Regions from separate parts of the Streptomyces sp. NPDC058195 genome, predicted to be linked through region 2. Evidence: riboswitches for the same ligand, from Rfam matches in the RefSeq annotation. Region 2 holds a riboswitch; each other region holds the start of a gene.
The links. A riboswitch is a leader RNA that binds a small molecule or an ion and turns the genes downstream of it on or off. The one in region 2 is predicted to bind cyclic di-AMP.
Positions count from the first base shown of each region.

Region 1: it holds a riboswitch for cyclic di-AMP, as region 2 does, so the genes downstream of both, ACFVWY_RS26065 (M23 family metallopeptidase) here and ACFVWY_RS11740 (C40 family peptidase) in region 2, are expected to answer to the same signal.
Region 3: it holds a riboswitch for cyclic di-AMP, as region 2 does, so the genes downstream of both, ACFVWY_RS31120 (transglycosylase family protein) here and ACFVWY_RS11740 (C40 family peptidase) in region 2, are expected to answer to the same signal.
Region 4: it holds a riboswitch for cyclic di-AMP, as region 2 does, so the genes downstream of both, ACFVWY_RS10720 (transglycosylase SLT domain-containing protein) here and ACFVWY_RS11740 (C40 family peptidase) in region 2, are expected to answer to the same signal.

Region 1 is NZ_JBHVVM010000024.1:17,992-23,767, reverse strand. Features, by position in the region: partial or broken gene ACFVWY_RS26085 (heme-binding protein) at 176-374, opposite strand; gene ACFVWY_RS26080 (SHOCT domain-containing protein) at 404-826, opposite strand; tRNA gene ACFVWY_RS26075 (tRNA-Met) at 997-1,070, shown strand; gene ACFVWY_RS26070 (PP2C family protein-serine/threonine phosphatase) at 1,253-2,413, shown strand; cyclic di-AMP (ydaO/yuaA leader) riboswitch at 2,658-2,810, shown strand; gene ACFVWY_RS26065 (M23 family metallopeptidase) at 2,822-3,949, shown strand; gene ACFVWY_RS26060 (aldo/keto reductase) at 4,141-5,085, shown strand; gene ACFVWY_RS26055 (PrsW family glutamic-type intramembrane protease) at 5,139-5,776, opposite strand, start outside.
Region 2 is NZ_JBHVVM010000007.1:175,204-180,979, forward strand. Features, by position in the region: gene ACFVWY_RS11730 (ATP-dependent Clp protease proteolytic subunit) at 1-590, shown strand, start outside; gene ACFVWY_RS11735 (hypothetical protein) at 598-906, shown strand; cyclic di-AMP (ydaO/yuaA leader) riboswitch at 1,268-1,466, shown strand; gene ACFVWY_RS11740 (C40 family peptidase) at 1,470-1,943, shown strand; gene ACFVWY_RS11745 (ATP-binding protein) at 1,925-2,401, opposite strand; gene ACFVWY_RS11750 (helix-turn-helix domain-containing protein) at 2,605-3,465, shown strand; gene ACFVWY_RS11755 (DUF397 domain-containing protein) at 3,489-3,695, shown strand; gene ACFVWY_RS11760 (8-amino-7-oxononanoate synthase) at 3,806-4,948, opposite strand; gene bioB (biotin synthase BioB) at 5,090-5,776, shown strand, end outside.
Region 3 is NZ_JBHVVM010000034.1:51,860-57,635, forward strand. Features, by position in the region: gene ACFVWY_RS31100 (exopolyphosphatase) at 1-443, opposite strand, end outside; gene ACFVWY_RS31105 (DUF501 domain-containing protein) at 511-1,044, opposite strand; gene ACFVWY_RS31110 (septum formation initiator family protein) at 1,103-1,573, opposite strand; gene eno (phosphopyruvate hydratase) at 1,735-3,024, opposite strand; gene ACFVWY_RS31120 (transglycosylase family protein) at 3,322-4,086, opposite strand; cyclic di-AMP (ydaO/yuaA leader) riboswitch at 4,090-4,264, opposite strand; gene ACFVWY_RS31125 (transglycosylase family protein) at 4,577-5,569, opposite strand; gene ACFVWY_RS31130 (cytochrome P450) at 5,675-5,776, opposite strand, start outside.
Region 4 is NZ_JBHVVM010000006.1:263,301-269,076, reverse strand. Features, by position in the region: gene ACFVWY_RS10730 (APC family permease) at 1-583, opposite strand, end outside; gene ACFVWY_RS10725 (hypothetical protein) at 907-1,224, shown strand; gene ACFVWY_RS10720 (transglycosylase SLT domain-containing protein) at 1,231-1,662, opposite strand; cyclic di-AMP (ydaO/yuaA leader) riboswitch at 1,729-1,894, opposite strand; gene ACFVWY_RS10715 (ABC-F family ATP-binding cassette domain-containing protein) at 2,456-4,120, shown strand; gene ACFVWY_RS10710 (DUF305 domain-containing protein) at 4,193-4,858, opposite strand; gene ACFVWY_RS10705 (hypothetical protein) at 4,975-5,391, opposite strand; gene ACFVWY_RS10700 (MIP/aquaporin family protein) at 5,585-5,776, shown strand, end outside.

The DNA of each region.
Region 1 (5,776 bases), on a different contig from region 2:
CCGGGCAATACGTCGAAGGCCCCCGCAGCTCGCTGCGGGGGCCTTCGACGTATTCCGGTCTCGCGGAAACCGTACGGAGAAAGCCGACGGCACCCGTACGGGGGGGGGAGGGGGGAAGACGGATACCGCCGGGGCTGTGGGAGATGCGGCGCTGCGGGCCTCGGGGGAGAGGCCGGCGGGTGAGCGAGGCCACACCGGCCTGGGCGAACTTCTCGTCGAGGTCGCCGGATAGGACACCGGTCACGCCGAATGCCCGCGATCGGGGCGCCCTTCGCGGTGACGGGGGCGCCGCCCGCGAGGGACAGGGTGCCCGGGATGTCCTTCAGCGTCAGGGCGTTCGGCAGGTGCTCGGCGAGCCCGGAGGCCGGGGCGTGCGTCAGGCGCGGCCGTCCACCGGACGGTTTCAGACCAGGAGCTTCGTCTTCGCCCGCTGGAACTCCTCGTCCGTGAGCGCGCCCCGGTCCCTGAGCTCGGCGAGCTTCGCCAGGTCGTCGGCGTGGCTGCTGCGCGGGGCGCCGGTTCCCTCCGCGCCCGGGTCGGGGGAGCTGGCGGCCTCGCGTACGTACGACTTGAAGGCGGCCTCGCGGTTCTGGGCGTCCTTGATCTCGCGCTTGGTCATGGAATCGCCCCGGAAGATCACGTACAGCAGTACGCCGAGGAAGGGCAGCAGCAGGCTGAGGATCAGCCAGCCCGCCTTGCCCCAGCCGCCGAGGTCATGGCTGCGGAAGATGTCCGTGATGACCTTGAACAGCAGGAACAGCCACATGATCCAGAGGAAGAAGACCAGCATGGTCCAGAAGAGGTTGAGCATGGGGTAGTCGTCCACGGATCGCTCCTCGGTCGGCGCGTGCGTTCCACGCGGTCACGGGCGGGTAAATCATGGGCAAATCAGTCATACCACCGCATCTGTGTGCCTGCTCGTTGTCCGTGCATTTCCGGTCGGTGGGCGGGATGGTCAAAAGGGCGTCCGGGATGGCGTAGAGTTGGGTTTACCGACGCGGGGTGGAGCAGCTCGGTAGCTCGCTGGGCTCATAACCCAGAGGTCGCAGGTTCAAATCCTGTCCCCGCTACTGAAGGATTCGGGCCCGGCACGCATACAGCGTGCCGGGCCCGAGTCGTTTTCCCCTGGGGTCACGCCCGTACTCCCTTTGGCCGATGCGGAGTCGCCGACCGTTCCCGCTCCGGTGAGGCTGGGGCGGGGCGGAGCACGGCGCCGTCCGTGCTCGCGGGTGTACCGGGCAGGAGACCACAGGTGTGGAAGTGGGAGAGGCGGCGCGGTCAGCACGCCGGGGGCGGTGCCCGCAGCCGGAGCTTCGTCCGCACGCTGCCCGCGCTGATGATCATCGGCGGGCTGTTCTTCGACGGGCTCGCTCCGCAGACCTTCACCGCCATTCCGCTCTTCGTGGCCGCTCCGCTGATCGCGGCCCCGTTCTTCTCGCTCGCCAGCACCATCCGCACCGGCCTCGCCGCGATGCTGGCGGTCATCGTGCTGCGGCTGTACAGCAGTACGTTGCCGGAGATCGTGCCGCTGATCGAACTGCTCACCCTGGCCACCGTCTCGGTCCTCGCGGTCGTGATCAACGGGGTGGTGCGGCGGAGCAACGAGCGGCTGGCCTCCGCGCGGTTCATCGCGGAGACGGCCATGCGCGCGGTGGTGCCCCAGCCGGCCGGACGGATCGGCGGGCTGCAGGTCGCGGCGCGGTACGAGGCGGCGCAGGCGGATGAGTACGTCGGCGGCGACCTGTTCGCCGTGGCGGACACCCCGCACGGGGTGCGGATGGTGGTCGGAGACGTACGGGGCAAGGGGCTGGGGGCCGTGGAGACGGTGGCGGTGGTCATCGGGGCGTTCCGCGAGGCGGCCGAGCGGGAGGGCTCCCTGGCGGAGGTGGCGGGGCGGCTGGAGCGGGCGCTGTCGCGGGAGGAGGCGCGACGGGGCGGCCTCGACGTGCTCGAAGGCTTCATCACCGCCGTACTGGCCGAGATCCCGGCCGGACTGTCCCGCGTGCGGATCGTCAACCGCGGGCATCCCGAGCCGATTCTGCTGCATCCGGACGGGGCGCTGGAGGTGCTGCGGCCTTCGGTGCCCGCGCTGCCGCTCGGCATGGGGCTGGGTGTGTGGCAGGAGCGGACGGACGAGTGGGACCTGCCGGACGGGACGACACTGCTCCTCTATACGGACGGCCTCTCCGAGGCGCGGAACGCCGAGGGGGTCTTCTACGACCCGGCGGCCCGGCTGCGCGGGCGGATCTTCCCGGGCCCGGAGGAGCTGCTCTCCGCGCTGACGGACGACGTACGCCTGCACACCGGTGGCGAGACGACCGACGACATGGCGCTGCTCGCGGTGGTGCGTCCCGGGCAAGGGCAGCCGGTCCGGCGCCGGACCGTGCCGATCGTGGGCGTGGAGAAGGAATGAGCGGTCCCGCGGCAATGCCACGGTGCGTAGTCGAGAGGCGCCGCTCCGCATAACATTTGACATAACGTCAGAAATGAGTTGGCGGCTGAGGGGCGGTCAAGTGGCCCTATTGGTCAGCTTATGTCCAGTAAAGTCCAGGCCAAAGACGTGAACGATCAGTGGGAACAGCTTGGAATGGAGCCCCGGTGTCTATTAACGTTCGATAACGCAGCGCGGTCGTCCCAGCCGTCATCAATGGCGGCGCCGTGCGCGAGCGCCGAATCCCGCAAGGGAACCGGGGAACCACCTCCATGGGGTGAATCGGACACCTGTGTCTCGTGAGAGGCAGAGGAGCCCGTAGGAGACCTTCCTGCTCCGAACCCGTCAGCTAACCCGGTAGGCGAGAAGGAAGGAAAGGAGTGCGCCCCCGTGGCGTCCAACAAGCCTGCCCCTGAAGCCCCTTCACGGTTCCACGGCGATAACGGCGATTACGGCACTGGCTACGGCACCGGCTACGGCGCCGGGCACACCGGTGAGTTCGCCCCCGACTTCCGCTCCGACACGGACAACGGCGAGGCCGAGCGCGGCTGGAGCGAGTGGAACCCCACGGAGGAGACGGTCCGCCCGGTGCGCGGCAGGCACCGTGTCGCCAAGCAGCGCACGGGACTCGCCCGCAGTTCCACGGTCCTGGGCGTCGGCGTCATAGCGGCGGTCGGTGCGGGTGGCATGGCCACCGCGCAGGGCAAGCCCCCGGTCTCCATCTCGGTGCCCGACGCGATCACGGAGAACCTTCCGGACGCCAAGTCCCTGCCCGGCGTGGGCTCCCTGTTCTCCGACGGTTCCGAGGCCGACAAGGCCGAGGCCGCCGCCACCGCCCCGCTCACCACCGCGGGTATCACCACCGCCGAGGCCGAGCAGGGCACCACGGACGCCGGTGAGGCACTGCGCGCCCGCATCCTCCAGCAGGCCGAGCAGCAGCAGGACGCGGCCGCCGCCGAGGCCAAGGCCGCCGAGGAGAAGGCCGCCGCCGAGCAGGCCGCCGCCGAGGCGAAGAAGCAGCAGGACGCGGCCGAGGCCAAGGCCGCCGCCGAGAAGAAGAAGGCGGAGGAAGCGGCCAAGAAGAAGGCGGAGGCCGTGCGGCTGGCCAAGCTCGCCGCCAGCTACTCCCTCCCGACCTTCTCGTACACGATCACCTCGACCTACGGCCAGGCCGGTTCGATGTGGTCCTCCGGTCACCACACCGGGCTCGACTTCGCCGCTCCGACCGGTACCCCGATCAAGGCCGTCCACAGCGGCACGATCACGTCGGCCGGGCTGGCCGGTTCGTACGGCTACCGCACCGTGCTGAAGCTGGAGGACGGTACGGAGGTGTGGTTCTGCCACCAGTCCTCGATCGGTGTCAGCGTGGGCCAGAAGGTCACCACCGGCGAGGTCATCGGCCGGGTCGGCGCGACCGGCAACGTGACCGGCCCTCACCTCCACCTGGAAGTCCACACCGCCGACGGTTCGGGCATCGACCCGATGAGCTGGTTCCGCAGCAAGGGCCTCACCCCCTGAGCCGTCCCCGCACCACTTCCTGAGCCCCTTTCCCCGCCGGTTCGCCGGCCGATGAGCCCCGGCAGCCCTGACGCTCCCCCCGACGTCAGGGCTGCCGGTCTTGTCGTGGGTGAGGTGTCCGTTCGGGTGGACGGTTTCCGGGCGGCCGGGGCGGCGGAATAGCGGGCTCGCCGGAATTCGTTGATCGACTCATGACTTCTCTGCGCCCGCTGGGCTCCTCCAGCCTCCAGGTCTTCCCGCTCGCACTCGGTGGCAACGTCTTCGGCTGGACGGCCGACGAAGCGCAGTCGTTCGCCGTACTGGACGCCTACGCTGCGGCCGGGGGAAATTTCGTCGACACCGCCGACGGCTACTCCGCCTGGGCTCCGGGCAACGAGGGCGGGGAGTCGGAGACGGTCATCGGGAAATGGCTCGCCTCCCGCTCCGGCCGCGACGACTTCGTCATCGCCACCAAGGTCTCCACCCATCCCTCCTACCAGGGGCTCTCCCCGGCCAACATCAAGGCCGCCGCCGAAGCGTCGCTGCGCAGGCTGGGCACCGACCGCATCGACCTCTACTACACGCACTTCGACGACGAGTCCGTGCCGGTCGAGGAGATCATCGCCGCTCTGGACGAGCTGGTGAAGGAGGGCAAGGTCAGGGAGATCGCCGCCTCCAACATCAGCCCCGAGCGGCTCCAGGCGTCGCTGGACTTCTCGGAGCGCGAGGGCCTGGCCCGCTACGTCGCCCTCCAGCCGCACTACAACCTGGTCTCCCGCGACACGTACGAGGGCGGGCTCCAGGACACGGCCGCCCGCGCCGGTCTGGCCGCCGTGCCGTACTTCGCCCTGGCCTCCGGATTCCTCACCGGCAAGTACCGTCCGGGCGCCGAGGTGGAGAGCGCGCGGGCCACGAGCGTGGCGCGGTACCGGGACTCGGAGCGGGGGCGGAAGGTCCTGGCCGCGCTGGACAAGGTGGCCGCGGCGCACGACGCACAGGTCGCGACCGTCGCGCTGGCCTGGCTGGCCTCCCGGCCGACCGTAGCCGCGCCGATCGCCTCGGCCCGTACGGTGGAGCAGCTGCCCGCGCTGGTGGCCGTCGCCGACCTCTCACTGACCGGGCAGGAACTGGCCGAGCTCACCGAGGCATCCGCCTGACCCGCGGATACGGCACGGGCTGCGGGGCCGGGCGGCCGTAACGCCCGGAGCCCTTACGCCCGGGGGCCGTAGGTCTGGGGCCCGTACGGCGGGTACGCGGCGGGCTGCTGGGGCTGCGGCCCGTACGGCGGGTGCGCTCCGTACGGCGTCCCGTGCTGCGCTCCGTACGGCGGGTACGCGGCGTAGGACGGGTGATGCGGGTACGCGGCGGGCTGGGCGTACGGGCCGGGCCGCTGTCCGTACGGACCCGGCTGCGCGTACCGCGGGTGAGGCGGCTGGGCGTACGGGATCGGCGGCAGGCGGTGGGGGCGCAGCCGGCCCGTCGCCTGCGCCGCGTACGTCAGGGCCCAGGCGGCCACCTCCCGGCGCTGCCACAGGTGGTGCAGCAGCTCCAGCTCCCGTTCGGCGAAGTCCGGGCCCGCCTCCCCGCGGCGGGCCCGCAGCCGCAGCGAGGCCAGTGCCGTGGCGAAGGACTCGTACTCCGCGACGGTGCGGGCGGCCGCCTTGCCCCGGGCCTTCGCCGCCTTGTCCCCGGCCGCGGCGTACTGGTGACGGGCTATGTCACGGGCCGTGCCGCGGGCCCGCATCGAGGCGAGCGCGAGCGGCTCCGCCGGGGCCAGCCAGCCGGCCGCCGCGTACGCGGGCAGCTCGGCGCAGAGCGTACGGAGCCTTCGGTAGCGCGACCAGATCG
Region 2 (5,776 bases):
GCACGACCGACGGTGTCCGCACCCTCGACCCGTACTCCAAGCTGCTGGCCGAGCGGATCATCTTCCTCGGCACCCCGGTCGACGACGCCGCCGCCTCGGATCTGATCGCGCAGTTCATGTACCTGGAGCACGCCGCCCCGGACCGGCCCGTCTCGCTCTACATCAACTCCCCCGGCGGCTCCTTCGAGGCCATGTCCGCGATCTACGACACCATGCAGTACGTGACCTGCGAGGTGGAGACCTTCTGCCTCGGCCAGGCAGGCCCCTGCGCCTCCGTACTGCTCGCCGCGGGCGCCCCTGGTCACCGGCACGCGCTGCCCGGCGCCCGGGTGCTCGTGCGCCAGCCCGAACTCCCCGAACCGGTACGGGGCCAGCCGTCCGACCTGGCCGTCGAGGCCCGGGAGATGGAACGGCTCCACACGCTGCTGATCGAACTGCTGGCGCGGCACACCGGCCGCGACACCGGACGGATCGCCGCGGACATCGAGCGCGACCTGATCCTCGACGCGGCGGGAGCACGGGCGTACGGCCTGGTGGATCACGTCCTGGAGAACCGGAACGCCTCCCGCCCACCGCACGCCGCGCGGTGAACGCACGATGCGACCGCCCGAACTCCCGCCGCTTCCCGCGCTGACCCGCGCCGAGGGAGAGTTCATCGACCGCTACCTCGACGTCGTCGACCAGCTCGGCCGGATCAACCCGGCCCGGGGCACCGACACCTACGGCGCGCTGCGCGCCGCTCAGGCACTGGCCTCGCACGCGGTGGCGCTGCGGGAAGCGCTGGCGCTGATGCACGAACGGGGGGAGGCACACATCCACACCGCGACGCTCGCACGGGCGCTGCGCGTGCTGGACGGTGAGCGGCGCGCCGGGCGCGTCACCGTACCCCCGGCTCCCACGATGTGACCGGAGCGTGCGCTCCGCCGTGGGCGAGGCGGGCGGCCGCACCGCCCACGGCCCTCACCCCGCCGCCGTGGCCGACACACCCGACACGGTGATCGGATTTCCTCGCTCGTTCGGCGTAGGAAGTCCCTCGCACGCGAGACCGCTCAACTTGCGCGTTTCACAGGGACAGTGACCGGAATCTACGCTTCCGTCGCTGGTACGGCGTGGGCCCGAAGCTCCGTCAGCAGCCCGGAGCGCACCATGTCCACCTGAATGGATCAGTCGTGAGGAGCCTCACATATCCCATTTTCGGCTCGGAAATCCGATGATCCGTGGGTCAAGATCCCTGGGACGACAAGCCCCCGCCACCGCGGCGGGGCGGTCCGGGCGGACGCCGAGTCCTGCCGCCGTCCGGATGCCTGGTCGACGAGAGTGGATCGGCAGGAGTGGAGGACCCAGGCACAACGGGTCGGCCCGGACACACCGGACGACCCTCGGGGTGAAGCCGCACCACGCGGCCGGGCGACTTCGCCGGCCCGAACCCGACAGGTCATCCTTCACAGGCGGCTGACGAAGGGTTGCGCATGTCTGCGCAGGTTCATGTCCCGTCTCTGTTCGTCCGGGCCGGAACGGCCTCGGTTCTCACTCTCGCCGCCGTCGGCGGCACCATGTTCGCCCCGGGTGTCCAGGCGGACGCCCAGGCCGCGACCGTATCGACGAAGGCGCTCGGCATCGCGGCATCGAAGAAGGGGGCGCCGTACCGCTGGGGCGCCGCCGGTCCCCACCGCTTCGACTGCTCGGGCCTGACCCTCTACGCGTTCAAGAAGGCCGGCAAGAAGCTCCCCCGCACCGCACAGCAGCAGTACAACCGGACCCGGCACGTCTCGGCCTCACGCCGGCAACGCGGCGACCTGGTCTTCTTCCACTACGGCCGCAGCGTCTACCACGTCGGGATCTACGCCGGAGCGGGCAGGATCTGGCACTCGCCCAGGAGCGGCGCGGTGGTCCGGCTGGAGAAGATCTGGACCAAGAGCGTCTACTACGGCCGGGTCGGCTGAGCCCGGCCGGTCCCCGAAGCCCCCGCCCGGCTCCGCACGGGCACCCGCCACGGCAGCACGACCCACACCGTCTTGCCGCCGTCGGAGGTGGGGGTGACGGTCAGCCGCCCGCCGCGCTGCTGCGCCAGACAGCGGATGATCCCCATGCCACGTCCGTTGTCCTGCCGCACCGCGGCGGGCGGTCGCCTGGGCCACTGCGGATGACTGTCCGTCACCCCCAGGCGGAACCTCTCCTCCTGGTCCAGCCGGAGGTCCACGGTGAAGGTGGGCGACTGCCCGAAGGTGTGCTGCACGACGTTGGTCGCCAGTTCGGAGACGATGAGCCGGACGCCGTCGACGAAATCGGCGTCGTCGGCCAGACCCCATCCGCCGAGCACCCCGACCACGTATCTGCGCGCCGCCGGAACCGAGACCGGATCGCTCGGCAGGGTGACGCATGCCCTCTGATGATCTGCCACAGCGTGCCGTCCTTCCCTCCCGGGCCGGTCCACCGATCGGGCCGGGCCGGGCCGCGCTTGGCGCCGGATTGCCCCTGATGCTGCCCGCTGTGGGGGTGCCACACCACAATATGCATATATCTATCGCTCAATGCGGTGAACTCTGCCACCTGCGCCTGTGAACGGCGGCACACTGTCCGGTCGGCGGAAGAGGGAGAGCGCGCATGCAGCACGGCCCCGCGGTGCGACGCCGCAAACTCGGGGAAGAACTGCGGAGCCTGCGCCACGCGTCGGGGCTCACCAGCCGGGAAGCGGCCCGGACACTCGGCTGGCACCAGTCGAAGGTGAGCCGGATCGAGACCGGCGTGAGCGGGGTGCATCCCGCCGACGTGAACCGGCTGCTGGACACGTACGGCGTGGACGACGCCCGGTTGCGCGGCCTCCTGGCGGCACTGGCGGGCTCGGCCGGTGGGGGCGGTACCGGCTGGTGGCATGCCTATCGCGGCCTGCTCCCGCCCCAGTACCGCGACTTCATCAGCCTGGAGTCGCAGGCGCGCACCGCACGCACACTGGAGACCTCGGTGGTGCCGGGGCTCCTGCAGACCGCCGACTACGCGCGTGCGGTGACCCGGGCCTCGCTGGACGGGCTGCCCGCCGGTCAGCTGGACTCGCTGGTGGAGGTGCGGCTGGCCCGGCAGGGGGTGCTGCGGACCGATCCGCCGCTGCGGCTGAGCGCGGTGCTCGACGAGGCGGTACTGCGGCGCCAGGTCGGCGGCTGCCGGGTGATGCGGGAGCAGCTGCGCCATCTGACCAGAGTGGCCCAGCTCCCCCACGTACGGCTCCAGTTGCTGCCGTTCGCGATGGGCGGGTACGCCGGGCTGACCGGGCCTTTCGTTATTTTCTCATTCCCGAACACTTCTGATCTGGATGTGGTCGTTCTTGACCATTTGACGAGTAGCCTCTATCTGGAGCGGAAAGAAGACCTTGAGGCGTACAGCTCGGCCTTCCGCACCATGCAGGCGCACGCGCTGTCGCCGGAGCACTCGCTGGACCTCATCGCCGCGATCGACCGCGGCGCACAGTGAACCGGACCGCCCGGAGGGACCTCATGTCGGACTGCCTGGCACAGCACGGCTCGGACTGGCGGCGCAGCAGCCGCAGCACGGGCATGAACAACTGCGTGGAGACCGCGCCCGTCTCCGACGGACGGCTCGCCGTGCGGGACTCCAAGGACCTGTCCAGAACGCCGTTACGGTTCTCCGCGACGGCCTGGACCTCCTTCGTCACCGGTCTGCACCGGACTCTGGCCGGCTGACGGCCGCGGTCCGGTGCCAGCTCGGAACGGCTGACGGCCCGGCCGGATGGCGGTGCGGCCAGCCGCGCGGCCGGCCAGCGCCTCCTGACAGCTGGTCGGGGGCGGTGCGGTCAGCTGGCGGGGGCGGTCCGCACGACGGTCTCCACGGCGGTGGTGATCTCCTCCTCGGTCAGGTCGGCGCGCGCGGTCAGCCGGAGCCGGGACACCCCGTCGGGCACCGACGGGGGACGGAAACAGCCGACGAGGACACCGGCCGCACGGCAGTCAGCCGCCCAGCGCACCGCCGCGTCCGCCGAGGGCGCGCGGACCGACACCACCGCCGCGTCGGGCCGTACGGCGGACAGTCCGGCCGCGGTCAGCCGTTGGTGGAGCACGGTGGCCACCGCACGGACCCGTTCGGCCCGTCCGGGCTCGCGGCGCAGCAGCCGCAGGCCTGCGAGGGCGGCGCCCGCGGCGGCCGGTGCGAGGCCGGTGTCGAAGATGAACGTCCGGGCCGTGTTGACGAGGTGGTCGATGACCCGGGCCGGACCGAGAATGGCTCCGCCCTGGCTGCCGAGGGACTTGGAGAGGGTCAGCGTGAGGACGGTCCCGGCGTCGCCCGCGAGCCCGGCGGCGGCCAATGCGCCCCGGCCGCCCGCCCCCAGCACGCCCAGTCCGTGCGCGTCGTCGACGAGCAGCGCGGAGTCCTCCGTACGGCAGATCCCGGCCAGTTCGGACAGCGGCGCCGCGTCGCCGTCGACCGAGAAGACCGAGTCCGTGACGACCAGCGCCCGCCCGTCGCGCGTCCGCAGGGCTTTGCGTACGGCCTCGGGTTCGGCGTGCGGCACGACGGCGGTCCGGGCGCGGGAGAGCCGGCAGCCGTCCACGATCGAGGCGTGGTTGCCCGCGTCCGAGACGATCAGTGAGCCGTGTCCGGTGAGCGCCGTGACGGCGGCGAGGTTGGCCGCGTAGCCGGAGGACAGCACCAGGGCCGCCTCGAAACCGCAGAACTCCGCCAGTTCCTGTTCGAGCGCGGCGTGGAGTGCGGTGGAGCCGGTGACCAGTCGTGAACCGGTCGCGCCCGCGCCCCATTCGCGCGCGGCCGCGGCCGCGGCCCCGGTGATGCCGGGGTGTCTGGCCAGCCCCAGGTAGTCGTTGCTCGCGAGGTCGAGGAGCCCGCAGACGGCGGGCCGGGGACGCAGGACACGGACGAGTCCGGCGTCGGCACGACGGCGTGCCTCGGCGTCGGTCCAGCTGAACGGGTCGAAGGACATGAGCGGTCCCTTTTGTAGGCAGCTCACAGACCTTAACCGCGGGCACGTCCGGTCATGGTGTGGCAATACACACACCCTCGACAGGTAGTGTTGTCCGGTTCCTCCTTGGCTGCGGGACCTGTGTAGGACAGGATCTTCGCCATGGACCTCCTGACCACGCTGGTGGACAAGGGCCTGCGGCGCGAGCCGCCGACCCGTGAAGAAGCCCTCGCCGTGCTGGCGACCCCGGACGACGACCTGCTCGAAGTGGTGGCCGCGGCCGGGAAGGTACGCCGTCAGTGGTTCGGGCGGCGCGTGAAACTGAACTACCTGGTCAATCTCAAGTCCGGCCTGTGCCCCGAGGACTGCTCGTACTGCTCGCAGCGGCTCGGTTCGAAGGCCGAGATCCTCAAGTACACCTGGCTGAAGCCCGATGAGGCTTCGAAGGCGGCCGCCGCCGGAGTTGCGGGCGGGGCCAAGCGGGTGTGCCTGGTGGCGAGCGGACGCGGCCCCACGGACCGCGACGTCGACCGGGTCTCGCAGACCATCGAAGCGATCAAGGAACAGAACGAGGGCGTCGAGGTGTGCGCCTGCCTCGGCCTGCTCTCCGACGGCCAGGCCGAACGGCTGCGGTCGGCGGGTGCCGACGCGTACAACCACAACCTCAACACGTCCGAGGCAACGTACGGGGACATCACCACCACCCACACCTACGCCGACCGGGTGGCGACCGTGCACCAGGCCCAGTCCGCCGGGCTCTCGGCGTGTTCCGGGCTGATCGCGGGCATGGGCGAGAGCGACGCCGACCTGGTCGACGTCGTCTTCTCGCTGCGCGAACTGGACCCGGAC
Region 3 (5,776 bases), on a different contig from region 2:
AACTCGGTGGAGCCGCCGCCGATGTCGACCACCAGATACGGCTTCGGCAGGTGCTCGTGGCCCGCGAGCTCCCGGGTGGCCCCGGTGAAGGAGAACTCGGCCTCCTGGTCACCGCTGATCACCTCGGGCTCGACGCCCAGGATGCCGACCACCCCGCGGACGAAGTCGTCGCGGTTCTCCGCGTCCCGGGAGGCGGAGGTGGCGACGAAGCGGAGCCGCTGCGCACCGTGCTCCTTGATCACCGCCGCGTACTGGCGGCACGCCGCGAACGTACGCTCCAGGGCCTCGGGGGCCAGCCGGCCGGTGCGGTCGACGCCCTGGCCGAGGCGGACGATCTCCATCCGCCGGTCCAGCTCACCGAGTTCACCGGTGGACGGGTCGGCGTCGGCGACGAGCAGGCGGATGGAGTTGGTACCGCAGTCGATGGCGGCCACGCGGGTCATGGTGCTGCTCCTGTGGAATCGGGCCCCTCCGGCGGACGAGGAGCGGGATGGGGACCTCGAAGGACGGTCAGCCCTCGTCCGGCGCGTCGCATGGCGTGACGCACGGCCCCTTGCGCCACCACTCCGGCAGCATCGCGATCGCCTCGTCGCCCAGCGGGTTCACGCCCGGTCCGGCGGCCAGCGAGTGGCCGACCAGGACGTGCAGGCACTTCACCCGGTCCGGCATGCCGCCCGCGCTCGGGAACCCCTCCAGCACCTCGATGGCGTCGCGCCGGGCGATGTAGTCCTCGTGGGCGGCCCGGTAGGCGGAGGCCAGTTCGGGGTCGGTGGCGAGGCGCTCGGTCATCTCCTTCATGACCCCGTTCGCCTCCAGCGTGCCGATCGCGGAGGCGGCACGCGGGCACGTCAGGTAGTACGTCGTCGGGAACGGCGTGCCGTCCTCCAGCCGGGGCTGCGTCTCGACCACGTCCGGGTTGCCGCAGGGGCAGCGGTGCGCGATCGCGCGCAGACCGCGCGGCGGGCGGCCCAGCTGCTGCTGGAACGCGGCGATGTCCGCCTCGGTGGGCGCGGTGGGCTCGGTCTGGGGAGGGGGGGTGTCCATGCCTGCCTAGGTTCTGATCGGGTCTGCTCGAAATGCGGTGCTGCTGGATCGAGGGAGGTCAGTCGCGGTCGGCGCTGTCGACGCCGTCCCACAGATTGGAGTGCCACGGCCGGCCGGACCCGTCCGCCCTGCCCTCGCGCTCCTTGACCGCGTCCGGGTCGATCACCGTATAACCGGTCTCCCCGGGAAGAAGGTAGTGCAGATGCGTACGGGCCAGCCGCCTGATGTACGCGTCGTCCTGGAGCCGCGCCTTCTCGTCGCGCAGTTCCTCGGTACGGGCCCTGGCCTGCTGCGCCAGGCGCTCCTGGTCGGCGATCTCGTCCTGCTGCGAGACGTAGCTGCGCATCGGGTACGCGAGCGCGACCACCAGGGAGCAGACGACGAGCGCCAGGAAGGCCGCCCGGCCGGTGAGACGCGAGCGGCGGGCCTGACGGCGGCTCTGCGAACGGTAGACGCGGGCGGCGGTCTGCTCACCGAGCAGCCGCAGCCGGGTCGCGGTGGAGAACCGGTCCCGGTCCTTCGCGGCCATCTCTCCGCCTCCCCATTACGCACATCCGTCCCCGCACACGGTACGGGACCGAGTGCGGGGACGGACGGAGGCCGTGGCCGTTCGCGGCGCCTACCGCTCCGCGGAGCGCTGCCCTGCCGCTCCGCGGAGCGCCGTGACCAGTGGTCCGCGGAGCGCTGTGCCTACTGGTCCGCGGAGCGGAACCGGGGGAAGGCGGAGCGGCCGGCGTACACCGCGGCGTCGTCGAGGATCTCCTCGATGCGCAGCAGCTGGTTGTACTTCGCGACGCGGTCCGAGCGGGCCGGGGCACCGGTCTTGATCTGGCCGCAGTTCACGGCGACGGCGAGGTCGGCGATGGTGACGTCCTCGGTCTCGCCGGAGCGGTGCGACATCATGCACTTGAAGCCGTTGCGCTGGGCCAGCTCGACGGCGTCCAGGGTCTCGGTCAGCGAACCGATCTGGTTGACCTTGACGAGCAGGGCGTTGGCGGAGCCCTCCTCGATGCCGCGGGCCAGGCGCTCCGGGTTGGTGACGAAGAGGTCGTCGCCGACGATCTGCACCTTGGCGCCGAGCTTGTCGGTGATGACCTTCCAGCCGTCCCAGTCGTCCTCGAACAGCGGGTCCTCAAGGGAGACCAGCGGGTACGCGGCGACGAGCTCCTCGTAGTACTCGGTCATCTCGACGGCCGAGCGGGACTTGCCCTCGAACTCGTACGCGCCGTCCTTGTAGAACTCGGACGCGGCGACGTCGAGCGCGAGCGCGATGTCCTTGCCCGGGACGTAACCGGCCTCCTTGATGGCCTCCAGGATGAGGTCGAGGGCGGCGCGGTTGGAGTCCAGGTTCGGCGCGAAGCCGCCCTCGTCGCCGAGGCCGGTGGACAGGCCCTTGGCCTTCAGGACCTTCTTCAGCGTGTGGTAGACCTCGGCGCCCCAGCGCAGGGCCTCGGAGAAGGACTCCGCGCCGATCGGGGCGATCATGAACTCCTGGATGTCCACGTTGGAGTCGGCGTGCGAGCCGCCGTTCAGGATGTTCATCATCGGAACGGGCAGCAGGTGCGCGTTCGGGCCGCCGAGGTAGCGGAAGAGCGGCAGGTCCGAGGCCTCGGAGGCGGCGTGGGCGACGGCCAGCGAGACGCCCAGGATGGCGTTGGCGCCGAGCGAGCCCTTGTTCTCCGTGGCGTCCAGGTCGAACATCGCCTGGTCGATCAGCCGCTGCTCGGTGGCGTCGTAGCCGACGAGCTCCGGGCCGATCTGCTCGATCACGGCGAGGACGGCCTTCTCGACGCCCTTGCCCTGGTAGCGGTTGGGGTCGCCGTCACGGAGCTCGACGGCCTCGAACTGGCCGGTGGAGGCGCCGGACGGAACGGCAGCACGGCCCGTGCTGCCGTCGTCGAGGCCGACCTCGACCTCGACCGTGGGGTTTCCGCGGGAGTCGAGGATTTCCCGGGCTACGACGACGTCGATGGACGGCACGTGGCATCTCCTTCTGGGATATGACGCTGTTGGCGCAGGGTCGCTTTGGCCTTGCGACAAGAGCCTAACCGGCCCGGCCCGCCCGTCCCCACGACCGCCCGACCCCTGGGACGAAAAACGACCCGAGAGACCGCATTGCCGGGCATTCCGCCCAAAACCTACCGGCCGGTAACTACAACACTTGAACGCCTTCCCGCTCCACCGAGCGGAGGGAGGCCGGAAAGGAGGGCGCCCCGGTCCGGTGCGCACGGGGGGATGCGCGCCGGACCGGGGCGGCCGGGGAGGAGAGAGTCCCTGTTACTTCGTCAGGTGCAGCTGCTGACCCGGGTAGATCAGGTCGGCGTCCTTGACGATGTCCTCGTTCAGCTCGAACAGCCGCTGCCAGCCGCCCTTGACGCCGTTCTCGGCGGCGATCTTGCTCAGCGAGTCGCCGGTGACGACCTTGTACTCGCCGTCACCCCTCTTGACCTTCTCGCCGGTCGGGGTGGTGACGGTCTTCTTCGACTCGGCACGCGGGGCCTCGGTGCGGTCCGAGCGGGAGGCGGCGGGGGCCTCGGTGCGCTCGGCCGGCTTCGGCTGCGCCTGCTTCTTCGGGGCGGCGCTCTGCTGCTCGGAGGCGCCGGAACCGGCGGTCGAGCCGGAGGAGGAGTTCGAGGACGAACCGGTGTCGACACCCGGGTCGACACCGTCGTTGGTCAGGCCGCCGGCACCGGCACAGCCCCAGGCACCGGGGCCCTGCATGTCGAGGAGGCGCTCGGCGGTGGCGATCTGCTGGGCCTTGGTGGCCAGGTCGGCGCGCGAGGCGTACTGGAGGCCACCGGCGGCGGCCCAGCTGGACTGCGAGAACTGCAGGCCGCCGTAGTAGCCGTTGCCGGTGTTGATGGACCAGTTGCCACCGGACTCGCACTGGGCAACAGCGTCCCAGGTGGCGACGGAGGCGGCGGAGGCGCTGGTCGCGCCCATCAGCGGCACGGCGACGGCGGCACCGGCGACACCGGCGAGCGTGGCGATGCGGACGACCTTGGACGGGCGGCGGTGCTTGCCCTTGCTGGAAAGCAGCATGGAACTTCTCCTCACCGACGCCTACGAGGTGAGCTGTCGGGTTCGGGCCGAGTGAGTTGCCCGGTCGCACGTCCTAGCGCGCGACTTCACCCCAAGCCTGATCCGATACGTCGTCCCGACGTCCCGGACCCGGCGGCTTACCTGGGTCCCCCGCTCCTGCCTACGGCGCTGTACGCGTCTGTTTTCCCTTCGACCGACGGCAGGATTCGGCGTGACGGTCGACGGGGCCCGCGGTGCGAGCGATTCCGACCGTAAACATACGCAAGCCCTACATTCAAAGGTGGACACATCGGACAATCAGTCCGTACTTGCATCTGAAGAATTACTGTTTTCGCAGGTGAGGGCCACCAGGAAGGGCCACCGGAACGCGACACGCCGGAAGACGCAAAGAGACCCATGTCTCACTTACACATAAGCGGACATAGGCCCCTGAACTGCCCCGATTTTCGGGGCGCTTTTAGGCGATTACCGGACCGTCACCGGACCGCTCCTACTCGGCCTTGGCGTCGAGATCGAGGCTCTGGCCAGGCAGGATGAGGTCCGGATCGGAGCCGACGACGCTCCTGTTCGCCTCGTAGAGCGCGGACCACCCACCGGGAACCTTCTGTGCATCAGCAATCGTCCAGAGGTTGTCGCCGGGCCGGACGGTGTACGTGCCGTCGGTGACCTGATCGGCCGTATCGCGCGCGTCGCCACCGCCGCGCGAGGCGTGCCGGCCGGACTCGCGGTGACCGCCGTTCGCGCCACGGCCCTCCTCGGCGGCCGGGGTGCCGCGGTGCCGCCCGCCCGTACCGTCGGCCGAATCGGGCGAAGCGGAGGCGTCCCGGGGGGCGCGTGAGGGTGCGTCGGACGGCGCACCGGACGGGGTGGCCGAAGGCGAGGACTCCGCGTCCGGCGTGTCCGCCCCTTCGCCCTTCGCCTTCCCCGGGCGCTTGCCGCTGTTCCCGGACGAGCCGTCAGCACCGTCCACCGCGTCCACGCCCTCCCAGGCGCTTCGGGGCGGCGTGGCCCCGTCGGACGGGTCACCCTGCTCGTTCCCGGGCGGTGTCACCGTCCCGGCCGGGTCGCCGACGGGGGCGGTGCCGGGGTCGACGCCGGGCAGCGAGCCGCCCGGCGCCAGGCCGGAGATGACCGCACAGCTGGGCCAGGCCTTCGGCCCCCGGTCCCCCAGGACCTTCTCGGCCACCGCTATCTGCTGGGCCCGGCTGGCGAGGTCGGCGCGCTCCGCGTAGGCCTCACCGCCGTACGACTTCCAGGTCTCCGGCGAGAACTGGAGACCGCCGTAGAAGCCGTTGCCGAAGTCGGCGCTCCACGCACCGCCGCTCTCGCACTCGGCCACCCGGTCCCAGGTCGTGGCCTCGGCCGCGGACGCGCCCGACGCGCCCAGCAGCGGAATGGCGATGGCCGATCCGGTCACGCCCGCTGCGACGACGATGGCGGGTGCCTGCCGGGGGCGACGGTGCCTGCCGTTCGCGGATCCCATGGAATTGCCTTCCGTGTGACTGACGTCTGACTGGTGAGTCGAACGGTGAACCTAGCCGGACTCGAACGCGCGTCACAAGTCGATGCAGCGCGGATCACGTGAAAGTCACAGAGTTGACGCAGCGTCAGTTTCAGTACCGGCACGCCCCGGCGTGAACTCCACGGGGAGGGTGCGAAGTCCACGCATGATGAGCCCGCCACGCCACCG
Region 4 (5,776 bases), on a different contig from region 2:
GCACCAGCGCCGATCCGCCGCGCTCGGTGTGGGCGAAGCCCAGCACGGCGACGACGCCCGCCGCGATCACTTCGAGGACCAGGAAGATTCCGGTGATCCACGCGTTGGCGCGCAGGTCCAGCAGGCCCGCGAGGGTGGCGAGCAGCATGACTCCGGCGCCTGCGATGGGGGCCGGTATGTGCACGAGGGGCGCCAGGTAGTCCGCCGTCCCCATGGAGATCACCGGGGGCACGATCATCACGACCAGCAGCGAGAGCACGAAGACGAGCCATCCGGCGAGCCGTCCCGCCATGGTCGACACCATGGCGTACTCACCGCCGGCGCTGGGAATGAGGGTGCCCAGTTCCGAGTAGCAGAAGGCGACCGCGACGCAGAGCAGCGAGCCGATGGCGATGGTCAGGGCGGTGTACGTACCGAGGCTGGAGAAGAGGTCCGGCACGACCACGAAGAGGGTCGAGGCGGGCGTCACGCAGGAGAGCGTGAGCAGCGTGCCGCCCACGACGCCGATGGAGCGCTTGAGCTTCTGGGGGGTGGGGCCGGTCGCCGGGGCGAGTGCCTGTGGTGCGCTGAGCGTGTCGGTCATCGTGCGGTTCCGATCAAAAGTGCGGTGTCTGAGCACGGGAGCGGTATCGCCTCCAGACGAGGACATGAAGTGTGGTTTCGTCGCTCCCAGCGCGCCATGCAATCCTGACGTCTTCCGCAGGTCAAGAGGTGTTCACCTACGGAATCCGTTGTTCCAGCAACCTTCTTCGACGATTTGACGTGAACTGGGTAGGAGGCGTCCGGAGATCGGCGGTGCGGGAACCGAAGGGGGGACGGACGGAAAATTTCGCCCGTGTCCAGCATCCGGCGCGCGGGCGGGGCCCATGGGTCGCGCATTCGCCGCCCCGGTGCCAGCCTGGATGCATGGCTTGGGCGTCGTGGACGACTTGTGGTGTGTTCTCCGGGCACGGTGGCGTGCTGACGGAGGAGGTCGGAGTCCTGTCCGGGGACCTGACGGTGCACACGACCTGGGCCGAGGACACGGCCCAGATCACGGTGCAGTACTCGGGGGCGATCGACTGGTTCACCATGGCGGGCAGCCCCGTGGCGTGCTGTTCGGAGGAGGACAGCCGCCGCCTGCACGAAGCCGCGGTGCGGGCGGTGCGGAACGGGGCGGCGGCCACCGTGCCGCTCCCGCCCCGCGCCGAACCGGAGCAGGCGGCGGGATCCGCCCCGGAGTGACCGGGGTCAGTAGGCGCCGTTGACGTTGTCGATGGAACCGTACCGGTCGGCGGCGTAGTTGCACGCCGCGGCGATGTTGGCGACGGGGTCGAAGCTGTCCGTCGATGTGCCGGGCACGTGGTAGGCGAGGAACGTCGGGTCGATGATCTGGAGCAGGCCCTTGGACGGGGTTCCGGCGGCGGCGTTGGAGTCCCAGTTGTTGACGGCGAGCGGGTTGCCGGAGGACTCGCGCATGATGTTGCGGTGGATTCCCTCGTAGCTGCCGGGGATGCTGTGCTCGGCCATGACGGCGAGCGATTCCTTGATCCAGCCGTCCAGATCGTCCGTGTAGGCCGCGGGCTGCGCGGCGGTCGCGGTGATGGCCTGCGGGGCCGGTGCCGCCGAGGCGGCCTGGGCACCGAGCAGCGGCAGCAGCAGCGCGGCCACTCCCGTGCCCATGCCTATGAAGCCCCTGGTCAGCGAGGTGGCGGTGCGTCGACGGCGCGTACCGGTGAAGGTCATGGTGGTTCCTCTCCGTCGCCTGCGAGGTGAGCTGTCGGGTTCGGGCTGGAGCTGCCCGGCCGCGCGAGAGCGCGGCTTCACCCCGAGCCGCCCGGTGTCCGGACCGGCGACGTACCTGGGTTCCCCGCTCCTGCCGTACACGAGTGGTCGGAATGGGCCGGACAGCGGCAGGATTCGGCGTTCCGCCCGGATTGAGGGAGACCGTAGGCGAGGGAAGCCGAAGCGGACAAGACCCTATTTTCCGCAGGTAGTTCGCATACAAGATCAAGAAGCCGAATTCCCCGTAACCCACCTCACACCGACCGGGCCCGGCCCTTGCGGGAAAAGGGTTCCGGAGCGCGCGGCACCGTCACCACGGGCAGGGTGTGACTCGCGCCACGGAATAACGAAAGAGGCATTCCGCATCCGGCTCCACGCACCTCCCCCGCAGGTCGGCGGACGTTGCCAACCCAGCTCCCCGCCGTTATGGTTTTCACGTCCTGTTGTCTCCGATAGAGGTGGACGTTGCGCATCTGAGGTCCGCGAACACCACGCCGTACGGCATCCCGCCGTACGCACGTCACGTTGCCGCAGTGCTTCCGCACTGCCCGTGACCTCGCGTGGATGCGACCTCGGTGCATGAGCCGTCCCTCGATCTCCAGGACCGCCGTACCTTTTCTCCGCCGCCCGGTCGCGTGGTGCTCGCATACGAATCCCCCCTTCATTGCGACCCGCGACTGCGAGGAAAACCATGGCGACACCCACCGCCCCCAGCGCCTCTCTCACCTGCTCGGCCCTGACCTTCCGCTGGCCGGACGGCACCACGGTCTTCGACGGGCTCTCGCTGAGCATCGGCCGCGGCCGGATCGGACTCGTCGGCAACAACGGTGCCGGCAAGTCCACTCTGCTGCGGCTGCTCACCGGGCAGCTGCGCCCGTCCGAAGGCTCGGTGACCATCGGCGGCAGCCTCGCGTACCTGCCGCAGAACATCACTCTCGACACCACCCTGCGGGTGGACGTCGCGCTCGGCATCGCGAAGCGGCGCGAGGCGCTGCGGGCCATCGAGTCCGGAGATGTCGACGAGAAGCACTTCGAGACGGTCGGCGACGACTGGGACGTCGAGGAAAGGGCCCTGGCGACCCTGGGCTCGCTCGGCCTCGGCAGCGTCGAACTCGACCGCACCGTGGGCGAGTTGTCCGGTGGGGAGACCGTGCTGCTGCGCCTGGCGGCGCTGCTGCTCGAACGGCCCGACATCCTGCTCCTGGACGAACCCACCAACAACCTGGACCTGTTCGCGCGCCAGAGGCTGTACGAGGCCGTCGACTCCTGGCACTCGGGCGTACTGGTCGTGGTCAGCCACGACCGCGAGCTGCTGGAGCGCGTGGACCGCATCGCCGAACTGCGCGCAGGATCGGTGAACTGGTACGGGGGCGGCTGGTCGGCGTACCAGGAGGCCGTGGCCACCGGGCAGGAGGCCGCCGGCCGGATGCTCCGCGCCGCCGAGGCGGACGTACGCCGCCAGAAGCGCGAACTGGAGGAGACCCGTACGAAGCTGGCCCGGCGTCAGCGCACCGGAAAGAAGGCCGAGATCGAGGGGGGCCTGCCGAAGATCCTGGCCGGCCGCCGCAAGCGGTCCGCCCAGGAGTCCGCGGGCAAGCTCCGCGGCGTCCACGAGGAGCGGCTCAGTGAGGCGCGCGAGCGGCGCGAGGAGGCCGCGGACGCGATCCGCGACGATGCCGAGATCCGGGTGAGCCTGCCGCACACCGCGGTGCCCGCCGGGCGCACCGTACTGACCGTGAGCGAACTGCGCCCCCGGTTCGGCCGCCTGCGCGACGGAAACCTCCAGGTGCACGGCCCCGAACGGGTCGCGCTCGTCGGCCGCAACGGCGCGGGGAAGACGACGCTGCTGCGCACGCTCACCGGCGAGCTGGCCCCGCTGTCCGGCGAGGCCAGGACCTACGTGCCGACGCGGTTCCTCCCGCAGCGGCTCGATGTGCTGGACCCGGAGCTGAGCGTGGCGGCGAACGCGGCCCGCATGGCTCCCGGGATCACCGACAACCACATCCGCGCCCAGCTCGCGCGCTTCCTCTTCCAGGGGAAACGCGCCGAGCAGCCGGCGGGCACCCTCTCGGGCGGCGAACGGTTCCGTGCCGCGCTGGCCGCGACGATGCTCGCCGCACCCGCCCCGCAGCTGCTGATGATGGACGAGCCGACCAACAATCTCGACCTCGCCAGTGTGCGGCAGCTGACCGGTGCGCTGGAGTCCTACGAGGGGGCGCTGCTGATCGCCAGTCACGACCTGCCGTTCCTCGAAGCGGTCGGCACCACCCGGTGGCTGCTGGCCGAGGAGGAGCTGCGGGAGATCACCGCCGAGGAGGTGGCCGAACTGCTCGCCGCGCCCGTGACCTCCGCGTAGGCGCGGGCAGGCAGGAACGCGGGAGGCGCGGGCCCCGTACGGACGCCGTACGGGGCCCGCGCCCCTGCCGGGTCAGAGCCGGTCGAGGATCTTGTTCATCTGCTCGATCTCGGCGGTCTGGGCCGTGACGACGGCTTCGGCGAGCTTCTTCGCTTCGGCGTTCCCGCCTTCCTTCTGCTCGTCCTCGGCCATGGTGACCGCGCCCTCGTGGTGACCGATCATGAGCTGGGCGAACTTCCTGTCGAAGTCCTTGCCCTTGGCGGCCTTGAGGTCGGCCATGTCCTTGTCGGACATCATTCCGGGCATGCCCGCGCCGTCCGAGCCATGGTCCATCCCGGGCATGTCACCCATCGAGGAGTCGGGCAGCGGCTTTCCCCAGGACGTCAGCCAGCCCTTCATCGTGTTGATCTCGGGGTCCTGGGCGTTCTCGATCGCGGCGGCCAGCTTCGTGATCTCGGCGTCGGCGGACCGGCCGTCGGCCAGCTTCGCCATCTCGATGGCCTGCTGGTGGTGCGGGATCATCTGCTGGGCGAACTCCACGTCCGCGTCGTTGAACGTACCGGCGGCGGCCGGGGCGGACGCCTTGGCCGAGCCGTGATCCATGCCCGGCATGGACGAGTCGTCCGAGGAGTCGTCGGAGGAACCGCAGGCCGTCAGCGCCAGGGCGAGTGCGGCGGCGGTCCCGGCCGCGGCGAGCGTACGACGGCGGCGGGCGGCGAAGGGCGGAACAACGGACATCACAGTTCTCTTTCCAGGTGGCTGCGCCACGTCCGTGGCGCGCGGAAGGGCAGGGTGATCCGGCCGGTTCGGCCCCAGGGGTCTGACACCCTGGGCCGTGAACCGGCGGTTTCCCGTCACGTCCGCGCGACGCACACCTGAAGCAGCAGCCCTCTCCCGCTGAACGGCGGTCCCCGCCGCCCCGGTCCCCGTACGGCGGTACGGCGCCCGGCGAGCACCACGGCGGCCGGCACCACCAGCCCGAGTGCCATCAGCAGGGGCAGCAACCGGTCCCGGGACTGGGTGAACACGCACGACTCGCCGCTGGTCCCGGGCGCCGCGGCGGCCACCCGCTCAGCCCCGTCCCCCTCGGCCATGGCGGCGTGGCCACCGGTCGCCGCCGCATCCGGCGCGGCGGCGGTCATCGCCCGCGCGTCGTGACAGCCCTCCACGGCACTGGCCGGTGCGCCGTGCATGAGGAACAGCCCCCACAGGACGGCGCACAGCACGAACAGCCGGGACGCTCCCGGTGCGCGTGTCCGTCCGCGGTCCACGGCTGCCTCGATCTCTGGGGTCGTACGAGCCCTGCGTTGCTTGCCCCGACGATACCCCCACCGGGTTTCCTGAGGGGTGGCGCCCCCGTACCGGGAGAGCCGCCGATCGCATGCGGAACCACATACCTCCGCATACGCTCATATGTGGATCTATGGCGCCGACCGTCGCGGACCGACAGGAAGCGAGTTCCCCATGGGGCGGCTCAGGAACTCGGGACTCGCCGGGGAACTCTCCGCGGAGTTCCTCGGCACGCTCATTCTCATTCTGTTCGGCTGCGGGGTCGTGGCCCAGGTGGCGGCGGGCGGTGCGCTCACCGATCCGCCCGGGGGCCTCGGCGATCACGACAGCATCGCCTGGGCCTGGGGGCTCGGCGTCACCCTGGGC